Linked DNA regions of Glaciimonas sp. PCH181. The protein of the gene in region 1 interacts with the protein of each later gene in a pairwise test. Links are inferred from orthologs where the notes say so. Each region holds a gene or a part of one and is shown on either strand. Other genes may lie near its edges. The genes, in order: lpdA, odhB and C7W93_RS12895.

Evidence for each region.
Region 2: the proteins of lpdA (region 1) and odhB interact in binary tests that used the Escherichia coli proteins (3 or more experiments, as listed by UniProt). The link is inferred for Glaciimonas sp. PCH181 from one-to-one orthologs.
Region 3: the proteins of lpdA (region 1) and C7W93_RS12895 interact in binary tests that used the Escherichia coli proteins (3 or more experiments, as listed by UniProt). The link is inferred for Glaciimonas sp. PCH181 from one-to-one orthologs.

Annotation. Positions count from the first base shown.
Region 1 is NZ_PYFP01000001.1:2,471,142-2,474,190, reverse strand. What follows is about bases 143-3,032. They hold lpdA (dihydrolipoyl dehydrogenase), read left to right. Parts: upstream 143-647; coding sequence 648-2,417; downstream 2,418-3,032. Other genes in these bases: C7W93_RS11295 (LysE family translocator), read right to left, coding at 2,514-3,032; C7W93_RS11305 (MFS transporter), read left to right, coding at 143-474. Also shown: more of C7W93_RS11305, read left to right, coding at 1-142; more of C7W93_RS11295, read right to left, coding at 3,033-3,049. UniProt on the Escherichia coli protein: Lipoamide dehydrogenase is a component of the glycine cleavage system as well as of the alpha-ketoacid dehydrogenase complexes.
Region 2 is NZ_PYFP01000001.1:757,231-760,368, forward strand. What follows is about bases 157-3,135. They hold odhB (2-oxoglutarate dehydrogenase complex dihydrolipoyllysine-residue succinyltransferase), read left to right. Parts: upstream 157-1,005; coding sequence 1,006-2,265; downstream 2,266-3,135. Other genes in these bases: C7W93_RS03340 (2-oxoglutarate dehydrogenase E1 component), read left to right, coding at 157-933; lpdA (dihydrolipoyl dehydrogenase), read left to right, coding at 2,505-3,135. In the rest of the region: more of C7W93_RS03340, read left to right, coding at 1-156; more of lpdA, read left to right, coding at 3,136-3,138. UniProt on the Escherichia coli protein: E2 component of the 2-oxoglutarate dehydrogenase (OGDH) complex which catalyzes the second step in the conversion of 2-oxoglutarate to succinyl-CoA and CO(2).
Region 3 is NZ_PYFP01000001.1:2,826,063-2,829,263, reverse strand. Bases 134-3,175 are described here. They hold C7W93_RS12895 (UvrD-helicase domain-containing protein), read left to right. Parts: upstream 134-532; coding sequence 533-2,818; downstream 2,819-3,175. Other genes in these bases: C7W93_RS12890 (CsgG/HfaB family protein), read left to right, coding at 3,042-3,175; C7W93_RS12900 (MFS transporter), read right to left, coding at 134-356. Outside these bases: more of C7W93_RS12900, read right to left, coding at 1-133; more of C7W93_RS12890, read left to right, coding at 3,176-3,201. UniProt on the Escherichia coli protein: A helicase with DNA-dependent ATPase activity. Unwinds DNA duplexes with 3'-5' polarity. Translocates on single-stranded DNA with 3'-5' polarity. Initiates unwinding more efficiently from a nicked substrate than double-stranded DNA.

The DNA.
Region 1 (3,049 bases):
GAAGCCAACAACAAGATTTTACAAGTTGGCAGTTCTTTCATCACTTTGGCCGGGTCTGCTGCGCATTTCCCTGTCATGCGCAAGCTGATGCTGGGCATGGGCGATGAATGCAAACTGGAAAGTCGGGAAGAAATTTTCGAGACCTTTTCGCGCATCCATACCATCCTCAAAGATCAATATTTCCTCAATACCAAAGAAGACGAAGACGATCCTTACGAGTCATCGCAAATCACCGCGCTGATCGCCAACCCTTTCGGGATTTTTGGCATTTACTCGTATCGTGAAGTGTTTAGCTTTGAGCGTTTTTGGGGAATAGGCAGCGGTCGTAATTTTGCGTTAGGCGGGATGTACGCGGTCTACGATCAAAATCTCAGCGCGCATCAGATTGCCGAGATTGGTGTCCAGGCTGGCGTGGAGTTCGACAAGAGTTCTGCTGCACCGATACGCATACACAGTTTTGCGATGCACCCTTAGTCGAATAAAGAAAATAGACCTGCGTAATATTGTCACAGCAAGGCATAACGCTGCTGCAAAACATTGCGCTAGCCCTGTAAATGATGTGCGAACATGCTCGGCTGAATACAGCGTAAACAGCGGAGCGACTATTACCACTCCCCCTGCGGGAAGATAAAAATGGAGCAAACCTTATGAGTATGGTCGAAGTCAAGGTCCCGGATATCGGCGACTTCAAGGAAGTCGAAATCATTGAGCTGTTGGTTAAAGTAGGCGACACAGTCAAAGTCGATCAGTCATTGATCACGGTTGAGTCCGACAAGGCCAGCATGGAAATTCCATCGAGCCATGCCGGTGTAGTTAAAGAAATCAAAGTCAAAGTTGGCGAAAAAATCGCTGAAGGTTCGATCATTCTGGCATTGGAAGCCGCTGGCGTGAGTGCTGCTCCTGCCGCTGCTCCTGCGGCAACACCGGCTGCGGTCGCACCAGCAGCACCGGTAGCAGCGCCTGCCGCAGCCAGTTTCTCCGGCAGTGCTGATATCGAATGCGATACCGTCGTTTTAGGCGCAGGGCCGGGCGGTTATACCGCTGCTTTCCGCGCTTCCGATTTAGGCCAAAAAGTCGTTTTGATTGAGCGTTATCCTGATCTTGGGGGTGTTTGTCTGAACGTTGGCTGTATTCCTTCCAAGGCATTGCTACACGCTGCCAAGGTGATTACAGAAGCCGAAGAAATGGCGCATTTTGGCGTCAAGATGTCTGCTCCGGAAATTGATATCAATGCGTTGCGCGGCTGGAAAGAAAGCATCATCAAAAAGCTGACCGGCGGTCTTACCGGTTTGTCGAAAGCCCGGAAAGTACAAATTGTGACCGGGAAGGGCGAATTTAGCTCGGCCAACACGATCGTTGTGCAGACCGCAGAGGGTGCAAAAGTCGTCGCGTTTAAAAATGCGATCATCGCCGCCGGATCATCGGTCGCTAAAATCCCAGGATTTCCTTACGACGATCCACGCCTGATCGACTCAACCGGCGCGTTGGAACTGCGTCAGATTCCAAAGACATTGCTGGTTATTGGCGGCGGGATTATTGGGCTGGAAATGGCCTGCGTCTACGATGCGCTCGGCTCTAAAGTCACAGTGGTGGAGTTTGCAGACGGTCTGATTCCTGCGGCTGACCGCGACATCGTCAAGCCACTTCAGAAGCGTATCGAAAAACGTTACGAAGCGATTTACCTGAAAACTAAAGTCACCAAACTGGAAGCGTTGCCTGAAGGATTGCGCGCGACATTTGAAGGCGCTGATGGTAATACTAAGGCCCCGACTGAGCCGCAATTGTTTGACATGGTATTAGTCGCAGTCGGTCGCCGCCCGAACGGCAAAGAAATCGCGGCTGAAAAGGCTGGCGTGATCGTCAATGATCGTGGCTTTATCCCGGCGGACAAACAACAGCGTACTAACGTCGCGCACATTTTTGCCATCGGCGACGTCTGCGGCGATCCAATGCTGGCGCATAAAGCGACCAACGAAGCCAAAGTGGCAGCCGAAGTTATCGGCGGTCACAAGGTTGCGTTCGACGCTATGACGATCCCTTCGGTAGCCTACACCGATCCAGAAATCGCCTGGATGGGATTGACCGAAACCGAGGCGAAAGCTAAAGGTATTCCGTTCGAAAAAGCCAATTTCCCATGGGCAGCCAGCGGCCGCGCATTGGCAATGGGCCGCGACGATGGCATGACTAAATTGTTGTGGGACCCAACTACCAAACGCATCATCGGCGCGGGTATCGTCGGCGTGAATGCCGGTGAATTACTGGCCGAAACCGTGCTGGCAATGGAAATGGGCGCTGACTTGGAAGATCTGGCCTTGACGATCCATGCGCATCCAACCTTGTCCGAGACGCCGATGTTTGCGGCTGAAATGGGCTTGGGTACGATTACTGATCTATTTATTCCGCCTAAGAAGAAGTAAACATTCATACGTAGCAGGTAAGTGAACATAAAAAGCGCAGCTATTTTTAGCTGCGCTTTTTTCATTTCGGAGAACGGTTGCGTAATGAGACGTACACTACGAAGGCGCTGGCATAAAAACTAAAGCTATACCAAGGCTCACTAAAGTAACGCCGATTATTCTATTGAGAGTTGATTGGGATTTCAGCATACGTAGGCGCAGTCGGGTATTCGAGAAGAATAGGGCTACCAGACTAAACCACAGGCCATGCGCAAAAGACATAAATAAGCCATATCCTATTTGTGCCGAAAGCGACGTATTTACGCCAACAACTTGCGTATAAACACTGACGACGAATAAGGTTGTTTTGGGATTGAATACATTGATCATGAAACCGGCTCTTAGCGAGCCGACTTTACTTGCTGGCGCTTTGGCAAGGGGATCGATGTCGATCACTGGGCGTGCGACAAAAGTTTTTCCCCCGATATAAACCAGATAAAGCGCCCCGACAATCTTGATCAGCGTAAATAAACCGGGCGAGTTGGTGATCAACAATCCGACGCCGAGCATGGTGTAAGTCACGTGCACTTGCACACCCAGTGCAATACCAATTGCGGCCAGCAGTCCGGCGTGGCGCCCATATAAATAACTAT
Region 2 (3,138 bases), 1.7 Mb from region 1 along the record:
GAGCGTTGGGATGCAGGCAGCTATATCCCGTTGCAAAATGTATCCGATCAACAAGCACCGTTTAACGTCATTGACTCCGTTTTGTCAGAAGAAGCGGTACTCGGCTTTGAGTACGGTTACTCGACAGCAGAACCGAATACATTGACGATCTGGGAAGCGCAATTTGGTGACTTCGCCAACGGCGCGCAAGTCGTTATTGATCAATTCATAAGCTCCGGCGAAGTGAAATGGGGTCGTGCATCAGGCTTGGTCATGATGCTGCCGCATGGTTACGAAGGACAAGGACCAGAACATTCTTCAGCGCGTCTGGAGCGTTTCCTGCAACTTTGTGCCGACAACAACATGCAGGTCGTGCAACCAACTACTGCTGCGCAGATTTTCCATTTGCTGCGCCGTCAAATGATTCGCTTGTTCCGCAAGCCGCTTGTCATCATGACGCCGAAGTCGCTGCTGCGTAACAAAGATGCTGGTTCGCCATTGTCAGATTTTGCTAAAGGCTCTTTCCAGACTGTTATCGGTGAAGTTGATGACAAGATCGATGCTAAGAAGGTCAAGCGCGTTATCGCTTGCTCCGGCAAGATTTACTATGATTTGGTGAATGCACGTAAAGAACGCGGTCAAAGCGATGTGGCGATTATTCGTCTCGAGCAGTTGTATCCGTTCCCACACAAGGCATTTGCTGCTGAACTGAAGCAGTTCCCGAATTTCAGTGAATTGGTATGGGCGCAGGACGAGCCGCAAAATCAGGGCGCCTGGCTACAGATTCAGCACAATATTTTTGAAAATCTGGATGATGGTCAAAAGCTTGCTTATGCAGGCCGTCCAGCCAGCGCATCGCCTGCCGTGGGTTACTACGACAAGCATTACGCGCAACTAAAAACATTGTTAGACACTGCCTTTTCGAAGCTCAAAGGCTTTGTTCTTACCAAATAACTGAATACTGAACAAGGGCGTGCCACATTCAAATCATGGCACGCCTGCACCAACCCCAATACGGAGAATTTCATGGCACTTATAGAAGTTAAAGTCCCCCAATTATCAGAGTCCGTCGCAGAAGCGACATTGTTGCAGTGGCATAAAAAAGTTGGCGATCCAGTTGCGCGCGACGAGAACCTGATTGATATCGAAACAGATAAAGTTGTGCTTGAATTACCTGCGCCAAATGATGGCATAGTGGTACAAATTGTTGAAGCGGATGGCGCAACAGTCGTCGCTGGTCAGATCATCGCGATCATCGATACTGATGCTTCTGCAAAAGTCAGCCCAATGGAAGTGTCTGCAATACCTGTGCCGCAACCTGGTCATGCGACAACTCCTGTAGCAGCACCGGAATTGGTAAGTAATACTGCAGCCGGTATCGCTATGCCAGCAGCAGCTAAATTGTTGTCCGAGAATAATTTGAGCGCGACGCAAATCGCCGGCAGCGGTAAAGACGGTCGTGTTACTAAAGGTGATGTTCTAACTACCTTAGCAGCTAAACCTGCGGCACCAGCTGCAGCAGCACCTGTTGCTGCCAAGCCTGCATTGCAACAAGTTGCTGCTCCAAATAAAGCAAAACAAGAAGAGCGCCCGGAAGAACGCGTGCCGATGAGCCGTTTGCGCGCACGTATCGCTGAGCGTTTGATCCAATCGCAATCAACTAATGCAATCTTGACGACATTCAATGAAGTCAACATGCAACCGGTAATCGATCTGCGTACAAAGTACAAAGATAAATTTGAGAAAGAACACGGCGTTAAGCTTGGTTTCATGTCTTTCTTCGTGAAAGCCGCTGTTGCTGCCTTGAAGAAATATCCGATTGTGAATGCTTCTGTTGATGGTAATGACATTCTGTATCACGGTTATTTCGATATCGGTATTGCTGTCGGTTCGCCGCGTGGTCTGGTCGTTCCAGTGTTGCGTGACGTCGATCAAATGTCGATCGCTGAAATCGAAAAGAAAATCGGTGAATTTGGCGCCAAAGCACGTGACGGCAAGTTGACGATGGAAGATTTGACCGGCGGTACTTTCTCGATTTCTAACGGCGGAACGTTTGGTTCGATGCTGTCGACACCAATTATCAATCCACCGCAGTCAGCTATCTTGGGTGTGCATGCAACCAAAGACCGCGCAGTCGTTGAAAATGGTCAAATCGTGATTCGTCCAATGAACTATCTGGCGATGTCTTACGATCACCGTATCATTGACGGCCGTGAAGCTGTGTTGGCGTTGGTTGCCATGAAGGATGCGCTGGAAGATCCTGCACGCCTGCTATTGGACTTGTAATGTAGAAAATGCGCCGGATGCTAACAACTGCACTCCTTAATGGATGCGTGAAAGTGTCGGGCGCATTGCTTTACGTAAAACTTATTGTGCATGGCCGGTTAGATTGAATGTAATCGCGACTACATCCCGGAAGTTAGCCAAATAAGTAAGCAATAAGCAATCAAGTAAATACCGAATTTACCGGATGTAATGCGTGATGCTGCGAATTGAGCGGCGCCGCAAATAAACGAAGGAAAACTATGAGTAAGCAATTTGATGTCATCGTGATCGGTGGCGGTCCTGGTGGCTATATCGCGGCAATACGTGCTGCGCAGCTTGGTTTCAATACTGCCTGTATTGATGAGTGGAAAAATGCGAACGATGGCCCAGCGCCTGGCGGAACTTGCACCAATGTTGGTTGTATTCCATCCAAGGCACTTCTGCAATCGTCGGAGCATTTCGAGCATGCAGGCCATGCTTTCGCTGACCACGGTATCGATATCAAGGGGCTGAGCTTAAATCTGCCACAGATGTTGGCGCGGAAAAGTACGGTTATCAAGCAAAATAACGACGGTATCCTGTATTTACTGAAAAAGAATAAAGTCACGTTTTTCCATGGCCGCGGTTCTTTCGTCAAGGGCGACGCAGCAGGGTACGAGATCAAGGTTGCTGGTAAAACTGAAGAGTCCATCACCGGTAAGCACATTATTCTGGCAACTGGTTCCAACGCCCGTGAATTGCCCGGTGCGGCTTTCGATGAAAAGTTGATCTTGTCGAATACGGGTGCGCTGGCAATCGACACTGTACCAAAGACACTGGGCGTTATCGGTGCTGGCGTCATTGGCCTCGAAATGGGCAGCGTCTGGCGTCGTCTTGGTGCTGAAGTAACTGTGC
Region 3 (3,201 bases), 350 kb from region 1 along the record:
CTGAATAGCGCAGCGATAATCAGAATTGCACCACTGGCCGCACAGCCCATCAGCCCGTACAGTACCGACGTTTTAGGCCCGACCGAATCTGCAATACGCCCTGCACGTGGACGGCTCAGCATCGTTGCCAGATATTGCACGCTGATCGCCAATCCGGCCATCACAGAACTGTAGCCCAGATCGACGTGCACATAACCGGGCAATACGGCTAACGGCAAACCGATGCTTAAATAACAAAGAAAAGTAAAAAATGAAGTGGAGAGAATATGAAAAGTAACTTCGCTCTGCGAGAGAGGCTGAATATTCGGCTTTAACGCGGATGGCGCAACGCTTTTGGAGCGAGCTTCTTCGGACATGATAGGTAAGGTAGCAACGTGATGTATTGATGAATGAACCGATAGCGCGCAAAGCTGATCAGTATTGAATGATGCCGGGGGCCTGTTGGCCATAATGCAGTGCATTATTTTACGCTTTAGCCGGAATCATTGCTTGCCATAATCGGAACGGCGCTTCGGCGGCATATAATGGCAGGATGCAAAATCTCCTTCAGAACCTCAATCCAGAACAACTCGCCGCAGTAACTTTGCCCGCACAACCCGCCTTGATTCTCGCTGGCGCCGGATCGGGCAAGACACGCGTATTGATTACCCGCATCGCATGGCTTATTCAAACCGGGCAGGTTTCACCGTCCGGCGTGCTGGCTGTAACATTTACCAACAAGGCCGCCAAGGAACTGATGGTACGGTTGTCTGCGATGTTGCCGATTAATACACGCGGGATGTGGATCGGGACTTTTCACGGACTCTGCAATCGCCTGCTGCGCGCCCACCATAAGGATGCGGGTCTGATTTCGACATTTCAGATTCTGGATTCGCAAGATCAGCTATCGGCGATCAAGCGCCTGCTCAAGTCGTTGAATATCGATGACGAGAAATATCCACCGCGCAATTTAATGTACTTCATCAATGGCGCGAAAGATCAGGGTTTGCGCGCCAACGAGGTCGAAGCCAACGATGATTACAACCGTAAATTTGTCGAGTTGTATGCGTTGTACGATCAGCAATGTCAGCGCGAAGGCGTGGTCGATTTTGCCGAGCTGTTATTGCGCACCTATGAATTAATGGTGCGGAACCAGCCCTTGCGTGAGCATTATCAAGCCCGTTTTAAACACATTCTGGTGGATGAGTTTCAGGACACTAATGACCTGCAATACAAATGGCTGAAATTGATGGCCGGACAGGGCGGTGCTGTTTTTGCCGTGGGCGATGACGATCAAAGCATCTATGCATTTCGTGGTGCCAATGTTGGCAACATGAGCACTTTCGAGCGTGAATTCCAAGTCCAGAATTTAATCAAGCTGGAACAAAATTATCGCTCGCATGGCCATATTCTGGATTCTGCAAATACGCTGATCGCCAACAATAACAAGCGTCTGGGTAAAAATTTACGCACGGATGCAGGTCATGGTGAGCCGGTACGAATTTACGAATCGACCAGCGATTTACTTGAAGCGCAGTGGATCATCGAAGAAGCAAAAAGCCTGATTAATGAGGGCGCGACGCGTAGCGAAATCGCGATTTTGTATCGGTCGAATGCGCAATCGCGGGTGATCGAGCATGCGTTATTTTCTGCCGGAATTCCTTATCGTGTGTACGGCGGCCAACGCTATTTTGAGCGTGCCGAAGTGAAGCATGCCATCGCCTATTTGCAACTGATGGATAACCCGCATAACGACTCTGCATTCTTGCGCGTCGTGAATTTTCCGACGCGCGGGATCGGTGCGCGTTCGCTTGAACACTTGCAGGATGCCGCTAAGCAGCATGGCGTTTCGTTGTATGAGGCAGTGCGCTATGTCCCGGGAAAAGCTGGCACGTCGCTGAGCGGATTTCTTAATTTGATTGAGAGCGCACGTTTCGAGACGCAACAGTTACCGTTGCCAGAGATGGTGCAGATTATGCTCGATTTGAGCGGCTTGATTACCCATTATCGTAGTGAACGAGAAGGTGCGGATCGCATCGAAAATCTGGAGCAATTGGTGAATGCCGCGACGCTGTTCGTGGGCGAAGAAGGCTTCGGGCTAGACGCGCCTGCACTGCTCGGTCCTAAGGCGGATGTGCTTGCGGCGGCGTCAATCACGACGGCGGATGGCGTCGAAATTATTGATGCGGATGCGCAGTTGGCGCTCATCATGTCACCGTTATCGGCATTCTTGTCGCACGCCTCGCTTGAGGCCGGGGACAATCAAGCTAAAACCGGACAGGACGCTTTGCAATTGATGACGGTCCATTCATCGAAAGGTTTGGAGTTCGATGCGGTATTTATTACCGGTCTGGAAGAAGGTCTGTTTCCACATGAAAATTCGCAAAAAGAAGACGCTGGTGTTGAGGAAGAACGGCGTTTGATGTACGTCGCCATTACACGTGCCAAGCGGCGCTTGTACATGAGCTTTTCGCAAACACGGATGTTGCACGGGCAAACCCGTTACAACATGCGTTCGCGGTTTTTTGATGAGTTGCCGGAAGAATCACTGAAATGGCTTTCGCCAAAAATCGTGCCGCCGCAGCAACATAGCTGGTTCGCGCATCCGAAAGCGGCATGGGTCGATACCCCGCAAAGTGGTGCCAATAACATCGCCAACAAATTTGCTAAAAAGGATATCGGTTGGCGTATCGGCGAAAACGTCGCCCATCAAAAATTCGGTGAAGGCGTGATCGTGAATATCGAGGGTGGTGGCGACAATGCCCGAGCGCAGATCAATTTTGGTAAGCATGGAATGAAACTGCTGGATTTGACGATCGCTAAATTGGATAAGGTTTAACGCGGTTTGTTTTCGTAAAAATGTAGCACACGGCGCTGTGGATTCTTCTGCAATACAGCGCCGTTCTCCGATGATGGGCTAGACGCCTATCCATCTCTTCATGCCGTTAGCACACGAACCTAGGGAAATTCCTTAACTGTTGGCCGCATTGCGTGTTTCCTCTGAGGCACATGCTAGCATCGCCGCTTTTAATGCATTGCCACCAGGAAATAATGTGATAAATGTGAAAAAAATAGTGCCAACCACGTTGGTACTTGTCGTCGCTGGCTGCGCGGTCATTAGCACGCCACCACAAACTGTTGAAGCGCAGAATTCTCGTGCGCAGCAAATAAAAGCACAACAACAGATTGTTGTAGAAACCGCTGCAAAAACATTAAAACGCA